DNA from 2 places in the Marichromatium sp. AB32 genome. Region 1 is predicted to be linked to the other one. Evidence: predicted binding sites of a transcription regulator. Region 1 holds the regulator's gene; the other holds the start of a gene.

Evidence for each region. Region 1 encodes sigma-54, which starts transcription at its own class of promoters, with help from an activator protein. Its sites were predicted from a motif close to TGGCANGNTNCNTGCTT; they were not measured.
Region 2: the regulator sigma-54 is predicted to act here: its motif matches at 1,133-1,149, upstream of flgA (flagellar basal body P-ring formation chaperone FlgA).

What each region holds. Positions count from the first base shown of each region.
Region 1 covers NZ_RHFJ01000016.1:22,305-29,839, forward strand. Annotated here, with positions in the region: gene rapZ (RNase adapter RapZ) at 1-498, opposite strand, end outside; gene hprK (HPr(Ser) kinase/phosphatase) at 547-1,515, opposite strand; gene EBL85_RS07055 (PTS sugar transporter subunit IIA) at 1,535-1,993, opposite strand; gene hpf (ribosome hibernation-promoting factor, HPF/YfiA family) at 2,281-2,634, opposite strand; gene EBL85_RS07065 (RNA polymerase factor sigma-54) at 2,670-4,142, opposite strand; gene lptB (LPS export ABC transporter ATP-binding protein) at 4,324-5,049, opposite strand; gene lptA (lipopolysaccharide transport periplasmic protein LptA) at 5,063-5,551, opposite strand; gene lptC (LPS export ABC transporter periplasmic protein LptC) at 5,548-6,144, opposite strand; gene kdsC (3-deoxy-manno-octulosonate-8-phosphatase KdsC) at 6,141-6,662, opposite strand; gene EBL85_RS07090 (KpsF/GutQ family sugar-phosphate isomerase) at 6,755-7,535, opposite strand, start outside.
Region 2 covers NZ_RHFJ01000001.1:139,488-147,022, reverse strand. Annotated here, with positions in the region: gene flgM (flagellar biosynthesis anti-sigma factor FlgM) at 1-213, opposite strand, end outside; gene flgA (flagellar basal body P-ring formation chaperone FlgA) at 314-1,063, opposite strand; gene EBL85_RS00720 (chemotaxis protein CheV) at 1,321-2,253, shown strand; gene EBL85_RS00715 (protein-glutamate O-methyltransferase CheR) at 2,379-3,191, shown strand; gene flgB (flagellar basal body rod protein FlgB) at 3,443-3,847, shown strand; gene flgC (flagellar basal body rod protein FlgC) at 3,851-4,270, shown strand; gene EBL85_RS00695 (flagellar hook assembly protein FlgD) at 4,281-4,961, shown strand; partial or broken gene EBL85_RS17370 (flagellar hook-basal body complex protein) at 5,038-5,841, shown strand; partial or broken gene EBL85_RS17365 (flagellar hook protein FlgE) at 6,133-6,897, shown strand; gene EBL85_RS00685 (flagellar basal body rod protein FlgF) at 6,921-7,535, shown strand, end outside.

The DNA.
Region 1 (7,535 bases):
CGAGACCTTGGGCGAGTCGCTGCCGACGAGGTGGGCGCGGACCAGGTCGCGTAGTTCGTGCACATTGGTGTGGGTGGTGTCGATACGGATCTCGGCGCAGCGGCCGATGGCCTCGAGCAGACGGCGCTCGAGGCGGATGGCCTCGTCGAGCGAGCGGTTGCCGCGGGTGAGCGGGTGACGTCGCCGGGTCTCGCTGAAGCGGCGCTTGAGGGTGTCGGTGTCGGCGTCGAGGAACATCACCCGACAGTCGATGCCCTGGGCGCGCGCCTCCTCGATTAGCTCCGCGAGCCGACCGAGCGCGCGCGGGCTGGTGCGCGCGTCGATGCCCACCGCGGTGCTGGAGAAGCCGTCGTCGGGGGCCTTGCGCAGCCCCGCGACCAGGTCCTTGAGCAGGAACAGCGGCAGGTTGTCGATGCAGTAATAGCCAAGGTCCTCGAGCGTATGCAGGGCGACGCTCTTGCCCGAGCCGGACAGGCCACTGAGGATGACGAGTTTCATGGGCTGCGGGTTGCTCCGGGCCGGTCCCGATCGAGGTCGGGAGCGGTGCTAGGGTCTGGATCCGGGGCCGGGCGGGTCGGGGCGGTCGAGACGGATCGCCCGCGCCTGCCGGTCGATGAAGTCGACGCCGGCGTCATAGCCACGGATACGTAGGATCTGGTGGCGCACTGCCGCTTCCACCAGGATGGCCAGGTTGCGTCCCGGCGCCACCGGCATGGTGATGGTCGGGATCGCCACCCCGAGCACGTCGGTTGCCGAGAGGCTGCCGGTGAGCCGGTCGAGACCGGCGATCTGTTGCTGGTCGAGGGGTTGCAGATCGATGATCAGGTTCAGCGTCTTGCTGCGCTGGACCGCGCCCTCGCCGAACATCGCGCGGATGTTGAGGATACCCAGCCCGCGCACCTCGAGGAAGTCCCGCAGGGTCTCCGGGCAGGTGCCCTCGATGGCCTCCGGGGCGATGCGCGCGAAGCGCGGCGCGTCGTCGGCGATGAGCCGATGACCGCGGGTGATCAGGTCGAGCGCCAGCTCGCTCTTGCCCACCGCCGGATCGCCGACCAGCAATACCCCCATCCCCAGCACCTCGATGAAGACGCCGTGCAGGGTCTGGCGCTCGGCCAGGGCGTGGGTGAGAAAATAGCGCAGGTGGTTGATCAGCTCCTCGTCGCCGAGCGGCGAGCCGAGCAGCGGGGTGTCGTGCTCGGCGGCGAAGGCGAAGAAGGCGGGGTGGGGCTCGAGGCCGTCGGCGAACAGGATCGCCGCCGGTTGCTCGGCGAAGAGTTGCTCGAGGGTTTCCTCGAAGGCGGTGCGTCCCAGTGCCTGGAGATAGCGCTGCTCGGCGCGCCCGATCACCTGCAGACAGTTGGGGTGGATGCAGTTGAGCGAGCCGATCAGCGACTCGCGCGAGCGTGCGCGCTCGGGCCGGCGCAGTGGGGAGCCTTGTTCGGGCTCGCCGTTGAGCCAGCGCAGCTGCAGCCGCGGGCCGGTCTGTTCGAGGAGTGACTGGAGGCTGTCGAGCATGGCCCAGGTCGGCGTGGCGCTAGCGCGCCTCGCTCGTCTCGATCAGTTGCAGCACGCTCGCCGCCGAGCCGGCCTCGCGCAGCGCGGCGCGGGTGGCCGGGTCGCTGAACATGCCGGCGAGCCGGGCGAGCAAGCGCAGATGCTCCTCGGTGGCGCTCTCCGGGACCAGCAGGGCGAAGGCGAGATCGACCGGCTCGCCGTCGATCGCGTCATAGTCGACCCCGGTGCTGGTGCTGACGAAGGCTCCGAGCACCTCGTTGATCTCCTTGATGCGGGCGTGCGGCAGCGCCACACCGTGACCGAGTCCGGTGCTGCCGAGTCGCTCGCGCTCGAGCAGACGCTCGAAGACGAGTTCGGTGTTGAGACGGGGGTGGTCGTTGGCCAGCAGCTCGGCGAGCGTCTCGAGCAGCCGCTTCTTGCTGGCGATCTCGGCACCGCAGCTGACTCGGGCCTCGCTGATCAGGTCTGGACTGAACATCGGTCAAGGCTCCTGGTGGTCGCAGGGACAGGGGCGCTGGGCGGTGACGGTGTCCGGTGTCCATACCGGCGGGTGATCGGGGCGCGTGGTCGTGGTCATGGATTCTGGGTGTCCTTCGAGTCGTCGGAGCCCGCAGGTGTCGATATCGGCTCGGATCTCAGGGTCTCAATGCAAAACACCCCGAACGGCGCGATCACGGATCCGTTCGAGGTGTCGGTGCGTCGGTCCGGCGGGTGTCGGGTGTCCCGACGCCCCGCCGACGCATGGGCCATCAGGCCGTTGCCGGGCTATTCGGTATCGGCCTCGGCGTCGGCCTCGGCTTCAGAGTCGGCCGCCTTCGGGCCGGGTGCGCTGCGATAGTCGTTCTTCTTCTCCTTGTGGCGCAGGATCTGGCGATCGAGCTTGTCGGTCAGGCCGTCGATCGCGGCATACATATCTTCATGCACGGAGTCGGCGAAGAGCTTCCCACCATTGATGTGCAGCGTCGCCTCGGCCTTCTGGTCGAGCTTCTCAACGCTGAGAATGACGTGGGCATTGGTGACGTGGTCGAAGTGACGCGCCAGGCGTGCGAATTTGCTGTCGACGTAGTCGCGCAGTGCCTCGGTGATGTCGACGTGATGACCCGTCAGATTGATTTGCATCATTGGACTCCTTACAGGGGTTCCAAACAGCCTGCTCATGCCAGGCGTTTGCGCTCGTTCGAGGCTGGAATACCCATGGCCTCGCGGTACTTGGCGACGGTTCGACGCGCGACCTGGATGCCGCGATCGGCCAGTTCGGCCGCGATCTTGCTGTCGCTCAAGGGTTTTCTGGCGGGTTCGGCGGCGATCAGCTTACGAATGAGCGCGCGGATCGCCGTTGATGAACACTCCCCACCAGAAGTGGTGCTGACGTGGGACGAGAAGAAGTACTTGAACTCCAGGGTGCCCCTCGGCGTATGCATGTATTTCTGCGTGGTGACCCGGGAGACGGTCGACTCGTGCAGCTCGAGCGCCTCGGCGACGTCGCGCAGCACCATCGGCCGCATCGCCTCCTCGCCGTGCTCGAAGAACGCCTGCTGCATCTCCACGATCTTGGCGCCCACCCGCAGCACGGTGTCGTTGCGGCTCGCCAGGCTCTTGATGAACCAGCGCGCCTCCTGCAGGTGGTTGCGCATGGTGACGCTGTCGCTGCTGGTGTCGGCGCGCCGGATCAGCCGGGCGTAGTCTGCGTTCACCCTCAGTTTAGGTGTGGATTCCGGGTTGAGTTCCACCGACCAGCGACCATTCTCTCTGCGCACGAAGATGTCGGGTACAACGTACTCCGGGGGCTCCTGCGCGATCAAGTCGCCGGGGTGCGGGTTGAGCTGGCAGATCAGCGTGAGTGCACCACGAATCTCGGGCTCGGTCTGCTTGAAGCGGCGCATCAGCGCGGCGATGTCCTTGCGCGGCAGGTGCTCGAAGCCGTCGCGACAGATCGCCAGCGCGAGGTCGCGCTGCGGGGTCTCGGCGGGGAGCTGCCGCAGCTGGATCTGCAGGCACTCGGCGAGATCGCGGGCGCCGACCCCCGGGGGATCGAACGACTGCACCCGGTGCACCATGGTGGCGATCTCCTCGAGGCTGATCTGATCGTCGCCGATGGTGCTCAGCAGCTCGTCGAGATCGGCCCGAAGATAGCCGCGCGCGTCGATGGCATCGATCACCGCCTCGGCGATCATCTCGTCGCGCTCGCTCAGCCGGATCAGGTTGAGCTGCCAGAGGAGGTGATCGTGCAGGGTCTGAGGGCGGCTCTGGTGGAGGAAGGGGTCGAAATCGGCGTTCTCGGCGCTGCCCTGGGTGCTCGGCGGTAGATAGCCGTCGTAGACATCGGCCCACTGGGTGTCGACCGGGAGCTCATCGGGGATCTCGTTGGTCTCGCCCTGGAGCTCACGCTCGGCGCTGCCCTGCTCATCGCTGGGCGGGGACTCGTGTGCGCCATTGCCGCTGTCCTCTCCGTTGGCGGCGAAGCGGTCGGCCTCCTCGGCCTCCTCGAGCATCAGGTTGGAGTCCAGCGCCTCCTGGATCTCCTTCTGCAGCTCGAGCGTCGACAGCTGCAGGAGGCGAATCGCCTGCTGCAGCTGGGGCGTCATCGTCAGGTGTTGGCCGAGGCGAAGCTGGATGGTTTGCTTCATGGATCGCCGATGCGTCTTGCGTCTGTCTCTATGCCGGGTCGATGACCGTCCTATGACGATTATAGGTCGGGTGGCAACAAAGGTGCCTGAGTCACGTCAAGCGCGCCCCCTGCCGGGGCGCGATGGTCTTCATCTTACTCCCAATATGTAGCAGCGGGGCGCGGATGCTGCCGCCTACATGCTACATGGCGAAGTCGGCGCCGAGATAGACGTCGCGTACCTGCTGGTTGGCGAGCAGCTCGTCGGGGCGGCCGGCGGCGATCACCTCGCCATTACTGATGATGTAGCCGCGATCGCAGATGTCGAGCGTCTCGCGCACGTTGTGATCGGTGATCAACACGCCGATGCCGCGCTCGCGCAGGTGCGAAACGATCGCCTTGATGTCGCCCACGGCGATCGGGTCGACGCCGGCGAAGGGCTCGTCGAGCAGCATCACCTTGGGGTCGACGGCCAGCGCGCGGGCGATCTCGAGACGACGGCGCTCGCCGCCGGAGAGGCTGAGCGCCAGCGACTCGCCGATATGGGCGATGCCGAGCTCCTCGAGCAGCTGCTCGCAACGCTGCTCGCGCTGCTCGCGGTCGAGGTCGCCGCGGGTCTCGAGGATCGCGAGGATGTTGTCGCGCGCGCTGAGCTTGCGAAACACCGAGGGCTCCTGCGCCAGATAGCTCAGTCCGGCGCGCGCGCGCGCATGCATTGGCATCAGGGTGACATCGTGCTCGTCGAGGGTGATGCGCCCCTGGTCGGCCGGGATCAGCCCGACGATGAGATAGAAGCAGGTGGTCTTGCCCGCGCCGTTGGGGCCGAGCAGCCCGACCACCTCGCCGGCCTCGACCTCGACGCTCACTCCCCGCAGGACCTCGCGGCTGCGATAACGTTTCTTGAGCTGTTCGGCGCGCAGTACGCTCATCCGTCGACCCCTGTCATGACTCCTCCTCGGGGGTGATGGTGATCCGCACCCGACCGCTGCCGCCGGCACGGAAGTGTTCGCGGGCACGGTCGTAGACGATGTGCTCGCTGGCGACGCGGTCCTCGCCCTGGATCAGTACCGCCTCGTCGATCAGCACCAGCTCGTCGCGGTCGGTGTCGAACTCCATGCGCCTGGCGAAGGCGCGGACCTCGCCCTGGTCGTCCTCGAGCAGTTGACGGAAGCGCGCCGGGGTGCCGATGGCGATGATCTGGCGCGGGCGGCGGTCCTCGCGGTGATAGACGGTCATGTGGTCGGCGTGCAGGCGCATGCTGCCCTGGGTGACCTCGACGTTGCCGACATAGATGCTGGTGCCCTCGGCCTCGCGTACCTCGACGTCGTCGGCCTCGATATACATCGGTTGCTGGGGGTCGTCGTCGAGCGCGTTGGCCGGGTTCCAGCCGAACAACAGCAACAGTGCCAGCAGGCGCAGTGGAGGGCTCATGGTTGGGTCTCCTGGGTCGGGGCGAGCAGCATCCGGGTGCGACCGTGGAAGGTGGCGCGCGCCGGCTCGTCGTACCACAGCTGCATGCCGGTGGCGCTCAGCCAGTCCTCGCCGCTGGCCACCCGCACCGGCAGGTCGGTACGGGCATAGGCGCGCTGGTGCCAGACGTTGAGCTGCTCGGTCTCGATGTGCGCGGGCGGGGCCTCGGCGGTGGCGTCGCGCTCGAGATGGACGTCGCCGGTCAGCCGCACCTCCGCGCCGCCGTCGAGCACCAGCCCGTGCTCGGCGCGCGCGCGCCACGGCGGTCCGTCGGACTGGAACAGCTGCATGTGTGGGCGGTCGAGCTCGGAGAGATCCTCGGCGACGAACTGACGCAACTCGGTTGCGCTCAGGCGTCGGCTCGGTGCGCCGCTGGTGTCGGTCTCGAGCGCGGTGAACGCGTGGACCACGTAGTCGGGGACGCGGGGGCGTACGGTGGCCGGTCCCTGCGGCTGGTCGATGCGCTGGACCTGCCACCAGCCCGCGAGCCCGCTGAAGGCGAAGAAGGCGGCGAGCAGGTAGTAGCGCAGCGGCCAGTGCGCGCGGGTGCTCATGGACGCTGTCCGGCCAGTCGCGCGAGCGTCCCCTGAGCGTCCATGATCAGTTCGCAGAACTCGCGCGCGGCGCCGCGCCCGCCGTGCGCCGTGGTGTGCCAGTGCGCCTCGGCGCGTACCATCGGGTGGGCATCGGCCACCGCCGCGGCGAGCCCGACCTGGCGCATCACCGGCAGGTCGATGACGTCGTCGCCGAGATAGGCCACGGCGGCGTCCTCGATCCCCAGTCGCTCGCGCAGCTCGAGATAGGCGGCGAGCTTGTCGCGCTGGCCCTGGTAGACGTGGTTCACCCCCAATCCCTTCATCCGCATGGTGACCACCCGCGAGCTGCGCCCGGTGATCACCGCGAGGGTCACGCCGGACTCGCGCAACATCACCATGCCGTGACCGTCGCGGGCGTTGAACGCCTTGTATTCCTGACCGTCGTCGCCGAGATAGAGGCTGCCGTCGGTGAGTACGCCGTCGACGTCGAAGATCGCCAGACGAATGGCGGCGGCGCGGTTGCGGATCTCTTGCATCTCCCTGGTGACTCCTTGATGAGGAAGAAGGGGCGGGCCCCTGTGCGGCGCATTGTCGGGTGCGCGGGCGGTTTTGACCAGCGGGGGCAGTTTCAGACCACGCCCGCGCGCAACAGGTCGTGCATGTTGAGTGCGCCGACCGGGCGGCGCTCGTCGTCGAGCGCCAGCAGCGCGTTGATCGAGCGCGCCTCCATCAGCTGCAGCGCCTCGGCGGCGAGCGCGCCGGGGGAGATGGTGACACAGTCGCGGGTCATCACCGTCTCGATCCGGGTGTGGTGGACGTCGACGCCGCGATCGAGCGCACGGCGCAGGTCGCCGTCGGTGAAGATGCCGCACAGCCGCCCACCCTCGTCGACCACCGCGCTCATCCCCAGCCCCTTGCGCGAGATCTCCTCGAGGGTGGCCAGCAGGCTCGCCTCGCGCCCGACGCGGGGGACCCGTTCGTCGCGATGCATGATGTCGTCGACGTGCAGCAGCAGGCGCCGCCCCAGGCTCCCGGCCGGGTGCGAGCGGGCGAAGTCCTCGGCGGTGAAGCCACGCGCCTCGAGTAGCGCCACGGCGAGCGCATCCCCCATTGCCAGCGCCGCGGTGGTGCTGGTGGTCGGCGCCAGGCCGAGCGGGCAGGCCTCGGCCGAGACGGTGACATCGAGATGGACGTCGGCCTCGCGCGCCAGGGTCGAGTCGCGCCGCCCGGTCATCGCGATCATCGGCACCCCGAGGCGCTTGAGCACCGGCAGGATGGTGAGCACCTCGGCGGTCTCGCCGGAATTGGAGATCGCCACCACGACGTCGAGCGGGGTGATCATCCCCAGATCGCCGTGGCTGGCCTCGCCGGGGTGGACGAAGAAGGCCGGACTGCCGGTGCTCGCCAGG
Region 2 (7,535 bases), on a different contig from region 1:
CTTGGCCTCGTCGATCGGCGGCTCGGTCGATTCGCCCCGCGATGCGCTCATGCTCTTGGCCGCTGAGGTCAACGTGACCGTCTCCCCACCCTCGACGCCCGGACGTGCCTGGGCCTCGCCCTCGGGCGCCTTGGCGCCACCGCGCACGCCGTTGCCGGCGGAGTTGTTGCCTTCGGTGCGAAACGCGGTCGTGGTGAGGTTCTTGATGTCCATTGGCGTTGCTTCCGATCGACGTGGGCTCACAGCTGATAACGGCCGTCGACCAGGAAACTGTAGTCCATTGTCGTGTGCCCGTCGCAGCCCCACCATATGGCTACAATGGTACGTGGATATGCCCGGAGGGTTCCACATAGCCTTCGACGATCCGGCGCGAGGAGCGGTTGCGCACGCGGATGCGCTCTCCCGCCGCTCCATCCTCGAGCGCCTCGCCGGACATTCGGACCATCAGGCCGCCGTCTCCCGAGTAGATGGTGACGAGCTGTCCGCGCTCGACGAGCTTGCGCGGGGCGACGTGGGCGCTGGTGATGACTTGCCCCGGAGTGAGCGCGCGGCGCGCTTCCATGCCGATCACGGCGTTCGGGTCCCTGAAGTAACCACCGCTCAGGCTCGAGACCTCCTGGCGTTCACGCCGCAGGTCGGTTGCCTGGATACGCTGCTCGCGGGCGATCGGCCTGGCGACCACCACGACCTGGGTGTGGCGCTCGATACGGGCGGGGACGAAGATCGACCATTGCACCGGCTCGGAGCAGCGCAGGTTGACGGTGGTCGAGCCGCTGGTGCGGGCGCCGGGGGCGAGACTGGCGTTCGGCGTACGATCACACCGCGCCAGTCGCAGGCGGGCGTCGATCTGGCCGACCAGGACCTCGATCTCGTCCGTCCCCGTCGTTTGGGTGATCGCCGAGAGATAGGTGGCCACGGTATCGCGGAGTCGCTCGACCGACTCGATCTCGCCAGCCTGGGGGTGCTGCGCTGGCCACAACAGCAGGCTGAGGAGACCGGCGAGGGCGATCGCCAGGCTGATGGTGCGCCGTGTCGGGTTGTCGATAGAGGTGGATGGTTGCATGGGGATCACCGCTGAATGGATGCTGGCGGGGTGCCGACGCGCCGGGTCGGCTGTCCGATACGCCATGGCATGCAGAAATCGCGCCTGAGCGTAGCCCGGGGCAGGGTCGGTGGTGGCGTCTCGTTGGGTCATGATGCCCCGGAGAGACGAGTGGGAGAGGACGGCTGCGCCGAATTCGTTCATGAAGCCTGTCGGCTTAGGCTATCATGCTCAGGCATGATCACCCGGGCCGGCGGGCCTCGACTTGGAGGTGGTAGATGAGTCAGTTTATTGACGACGTCGATCAACGTACCCGCATGGTGGGGCAGAATCGCATGGAGCTGCTGCTGTTCCACCTCGGCAGCGACCAGACGTTCGGTATCAATGTGTTCAAGGTTCGCGAGGTGATCGCTCGCCCCAAGCTGCAGCAGTTGCCCGGGGCGAGCGCGATCGTGCGCGGCGTGGCGACGATCCGTGACCGCACGGTCTCGATCATCGATCTGGCGCAGGCCATCGGCTTCGTCGACCGGCCGGGGGATGATACCGATGCCAAGGTGATCGTCACCGAGTTCAACCGTTCGGTGCAGGGCTTCTGGGTCTCGGCGGTGGATCGTATCGTCAACGTCAACTGGGAGACGGTGAAGCCGCCGCCACGAGGGACCGAACAGGAAAGCTATCTGGTGGCGGTCACCGAGGTCGAGGGGCGGCTGGTGCAGATCATCGATGTCGAGCGGGTGTTCGCTGCCATCAATCAGCTCAAGGAAGATGTCTCGGAGACCACCCTGGAGCGGGCCGAGCACATCGATCATCACAAGTCGATCCTGGTGGTCGACGACTCGATGGTCGCGCGCAAGCAGATCGAGCGCGCCATTGGCGAGATCGGTTTCCAGGTCGAGACCCGCTCCGATGGTCGCGCCGCGCTCGACTTCCTCGAGGAGCTGGCCGAGACTGGCGCTGTCTCGGACACCATCGAGATGGTGATCTCCGACATCGAGATGCCGCGTATGGACGGCTATACCCTGACCCGCAAGATCCGCGACAATAGCAAGCTCAAGGATCTGCCGGTGGTGCTGCACTCCTCGCTGAGCGGGCAGTTCAACGCCGATATGGTCAAGCGCGCCGGGGCCGATGACTTCCTGCCGAAGTTCGATCCGGACGAGTTGGCCGCGATGGTGATGAAGCATGGTGGCCGACCCGCGGACGACTCCTGAGCGAGATGGCCCTTACAGTCTTCCTGATGCATAGAAAGTGTGAGTATTCCATTGAGTGATTCGATCAGCGTGGTCCTGCGCCAGTGCATGGCGGATGCGAACGGACGTTTGGCCAGAGGTCTGTCGTGATAGATCCGCAAGACTACGCAGAATTCTCGCGCTTTCTCTCCGAGTGCTGCGGCTTGGTGCTGGGTGAGAATCGTCAGTATCTCGTCTCCAGTCGGCTCTCACGCCTGCTCGGTGAGTTCTCCTTCTCCAGTGTCGAGGAGCTGCTGCGCGCGCTGCGCCGCTCTGCGGACCCGACGCTCAAGTCGCGTGTGATCGACGCGATGACCACCAACGAGACCTCATGGTTTCGTGATGTCTATCCGTTCGAGATCCTGCGCCACGTGGTCCTGCCCGAGCTGGCGGAAAAGAAACGCCCGATCCGCATCTGGTCGGCGGCCTGCTCGAGCGGTCAGGAGCCTTACAGCATCGCCATGGTGCTGGCCGAGTGGGAGCAGAGCTTTCCGCCGAAGAACATCCAGACCAGCGTGCTCGGCACCGATCTCTCCGATACCGTGCTCGCCGAGGCGCGTGGTGGTGTCTACGATGGGCTTGGGATCGTGCGCGGCCTGAGCAAGGAACGGCGCGACCGTTTCTTCGAGACCGTGCCCAACGGGCATCGCATCAAGCCCGATATCCAGCGTCGGGTCCGCTTCCAGAAGCTCAACCTGATGGAGTCCTATGCCGCGCTCGGCAAGTTCGAGATCGTCTTCTGTCGCAACGTGCTGATCTATTTCTCGGCCGAGACCAAGCGTCGGGTTTTTGACGGCATTGCCAAACAGATGGAGCCGGGTGGCTATCTCTTCGTCGGAGCCTCCGAATCGGTCGGCTCCTATACCAACGCCTTCGAGATGGTCCGCACGCCAAAGGGCGCCGTGCTCAGGCGTCGTTAGCGCCTCTCTACGACCCCGCTCGCGCTCCTGTCTGTTCGCGGCGGGGTCGTCTCCAGCCTCCAGCCTCCAGCCTCCAGCCTCCAGCCTCCAGCCTCCAGCCTCCAGCCTCCAGCCTCCAGCCTCCAGCCTCCAGCCTCCAGCCTCCAGCCTCCAGCCTCCAGCCTCCAGCCTCCAGCCTCCAGCCTCCAGCCTCCAGGTTGGCCTAATGTTTGCATTGTCTTCGGCAAGTCAATGCCACAGGCGTGTTCCACATGAGTCTTTCACTCGACAAGGCACTGGGGATCCAGCCCGCGGCGGTACGGGTGCGGGCACAGCGTCTGGAGCTGCTGGCCTCGAACCTCGCCAACGCGGACACCCCGAACTACAAGGCACAGGACATCGATTTCAGGTCTGCGCTCGCCACCCAGGTCGAGCGTGACGATCTGTTGCCACTGGAGCAGACCCGGCAGGGCCATCTGCCGCTGCCGCGCGCGGATCTGGACTCGGCGATGGCGCCGCTCTATCGCATCCCGTCGCAGCCGTCGCTTGATGGCAACACCGTCGACCCGCAGTTCGAGCGCGCCGCCTTCGCCGAGAACGCCATGCAGTTCCAGAGCAGCCTCGAGTTCCTCAATCGTCGGGTTTCCGGCATCCGCTCCGCACTACGCAAGGAGTAAGGCATGAGCACCCTATTCAGTGTCTTCAATACCTCGGCCTCGGCGCTGACCGCGCAGTCGGTGCGACTGAATACCGTCGCTTCAAACCTGGCCAACGCCAATACCGCGGCGAGCTCGCCGGAGGAGACCTACAAGTCGAAGCAGGTGCTGTTCCAGACCCTGCTCGATCGCAGCGACCCCACGGGCGCGGCCCGCCCGGTGCGGGTGGCCGATATCGTCGACTCTACCGCCGAGCCGATCCCGACCTTCGAGCCCAACCACCCGCAGGCCAATGAGGAGGGCTATGTGTTCCGCCCGGCGATCAGCGTCGTCGAGGAGATGGCCAACATGATGTCGGCCTCGCGCAGCTACGAGGCCAACGTCGAGGTGATGAACACCTCGCGCCAGCTGTTGCAGCGCACCCTGCGCATCGGTCAGAGCTAGGAGCCTCGCCATGAGTGAAATCAATACCGACGTGCTCACTGGGCTGGGGCTCAGCAGTTACGAGGGCACCAAGAAGGAACCGATCGACAACTCGCTCGGCCAGGAGGACTTCCTCAAGCTGATGACCACCCAGCTGTCCAACCAGGACCCGCTCAACCCGATGGAGAACGGCGAGTTCATCGGCGAGCTGGCGCAGTTCTCCACCGTCACCGGCATCGAGGAGCTGACCGTCGCCTTCGAGTCGTTGGCGCAGTCGTTCAGCCAATGGCAGACCCTGCAGGGCGCGTCCCTGGTCGGTCGCGATGTACTGGTGCCGGTCGAGGACTTCGAGTTCCAGTCGGGGGAGACGGTGGCGGGAGCGATCAGTCTGCCGAGCTCCGGGACTGGCGTTACGGTCGACGTCTACAACGATGCGGGACAGGTGGTGCGCTCGATGGATCTCGGTACCCAGGCATCGGGCTTGCATGACTTCACCTGGGACGGCTTGACGAACGACGGAACGGAGGCGCCCAGCGGCACCTACGAGTTCAAGTCCAGGGCGCTGCTCGGCGAGAGCACCGAGGCGCTCTACACCCTGGTCAGTGGCGAGGTCAGCAGCGTCGCCCTGGGCGGGGAGGACAGTGGCCTGGTGCTCCAGGTGCAGGGGCTCGGCAACGTCGACTTCAACAGTGTGTTCCGCATCGGCAGTTGACGCGCGCATGGATGCGGCGCGCCGGTAGACCCTGGGACGTCATCGCAGATATCAGCTCTAGTTCAGGAGACGCATCATGCCTTTTCGCATCGGACTCAGTGGTCTGAACGCCGCCTCGGCCGACCTCGAGGTCACGGGTAACAACATCGCCAACGCCGGCACCGTCGGCTTCAAGGAGTCGCGCGCCGAGTTCGCCGACGTCTTCGCCAACTCCTACGGCGACATCACCAAGACCGCCATCGGCTCGGGCGTGCGTCTGGAGGCGGTGACCCAGCAGTTCAGCCAGGGCAACATCGATTTCACCGACAACGCGCTCGATCTCGCGATCAACGGTGAGGGCTTCTTCGTGCTCAACGACAACGGCGAGCAGCTCTACACCCGCGCCGGGGCCTTCCAGGTCAACCGCGACGGCTTCGTCGTCAACAGCGCCGGCCAGCGTCTGCAGGTGTTCCCGCCGGTCGAGAAGAACAGCCCCGACCCCGGTTTCAGCACCGGTCAGTTGAGCGACCTCCAGCTCGACTTCGGTGACAATCCGCCGCGTCCGACCTCGGAGATCGACATGTCGATCAACCTCAGCTCGGAGGCCGAGCAGATCGTCGACGAGGAGGCGGGGGTGATCAATGTGACGGCCGATCCCGCCAACACCGGCGCGGTGACCGAGTCGCGGGTCTATGTGGTCGATTCGAGCAACCCGAACTATCTCAACCCGTTCACCCTCACCTACGACGCGACCAACGATGAGTACACCTATGATGACGGGACCGGTACCCAGGTCCCGGTCGCGGCGGAGAATGTCGTGGTCAGTGGCGACAAGACCACGATCACCGTCAATGGCTGGGCGATGGAGCTGTACGGCACACCCGCCGATGGCGATCAGTTCTCGACCGCGCCCGAGGCGACGGCCACCGTGGGGAGCGCCAACACCAGCGCGGTGACCGTGAGCGGTCTGGCGGTACTCGACTCCTCGGACCCCGATATCCTCGATCCGGCGACCCTGGTCTATCAGGGGGCGAACGCGGCTGGTGACGAGCAGTATCTGCTCAACGGCAAGCTGGTGCTGGCCACGGTGAGCGGTGGCCAGCACGTCATCTCCGAGAACGGCTGGGAGCTGACGCTGTCTGCCCAACCCGATGTCGGCGACGAGTTCAGCGTGGCCTTCGAGCCCGGGGCCCCGGTGAAGTTCGACCAGACCGATCCGGAGACCTATCAGTACTCCACCGCGCTGACCCTCTATGACTCGCTCGGCGCGCCGCGCACCGCGACCATGTACTTCGTCAAGACGGAGAACACCCTGGAGTGGGAGGCCTATGTCGATCTCTCCGGGTCGAACCTGTCGCCGCCGCAGCCGCAAGGCCCGGTGAAGCTCACCTTCGACTCCAACGGGGTGATGACCAGTCCGACCACGGCGACCGACTTCACCTTCGATCTCGCCAACTACGACCCGGTCAATGGCGGTCTGCTCGGTGAGATCGACCCGGTCACGGGCGAGGCCACCGGGGTGGTCTCGATCGACTTCTCCGACATCACCCAGTTCGGCCCCGACTACTCGGTCGACGATCTCAACCAGGACGGCTTCACCACCGGGCGTCTGGTCGGTTTCGACGTCGACCAGTCGGGTGTGGTGTTCGCCCGCTACACCAATGGTCAGGCGGCGGCGCTGGGACAGGTGGCGCTGGCCAACTTCACCAACCCGCAGGGCCTGCTGCAGCTCGGTGACAACAACTGGGCGGAGTCCTATGCCGCCGGCGACGTGGTCTACGGCGAGGCCGGCACCAGCAGTCTGGGGCTGGTGCAGTCGGGCGGGCTCGAGGCCTCCAACGTCGATCTCGCCGAGGAGCTGGTCAACCTGATCATCGCGCAGCGCAACTATCAGGCCAACGCGCAGACCATCTCCACGGCCGACGCCATCACCCAGACCATCATCAACATCCGCTGAGTCGCGGATCACGGGGCTGAGTCATGGATCGTTTTCTGTACATCGCGATGTCCGGGGCCAAGGAGAATCTCTACGCCCAGAGCATCAACAACCACAACCTGGCCAACGCCGACACCCACGGCTTCCGCCAGGCGCTGGCAGACGCCTACACCGCGCCGGTACGCGGGCCGGTGTATCCGTCGCGCGACTATGTACAGGTCGGCAACGAGGCCATCGACTTCACCCCGGGGCCGCTGCAGAGCACCGGGCGCGATCTCGATGTCGCCGTCCGCGGCGAGGGCTTCATCGCCGTGCAGGCCGCCGACGGGGGCGAGGCCTATACCCGCGCCGGCAACCTGCACGTCGACAGCGTCGGTATCCTGCGTACCGAGCGCGGGTTGCCGGTGCTCGGTGACGGCGGGCCGATCGCGGTGCCGCCCTTCGAGTCGATCCTGATCGGCACCGACGGCACCATCACCGTGCGCCCGCAGGGCGCCGCCCCGAACACCCTGGCCGCGGTCGAGCGCATCCGCCTGGTCAAGCCCGATACCGACAACCTGATGCGGACCGACGATGGCCTGATTCGTGCAAAGGATGGTCAACCGGTGCCGCCGGATGCCGGTGTCCAGGTGGTCACCGGGATGCTCGAGGGCAGCAAC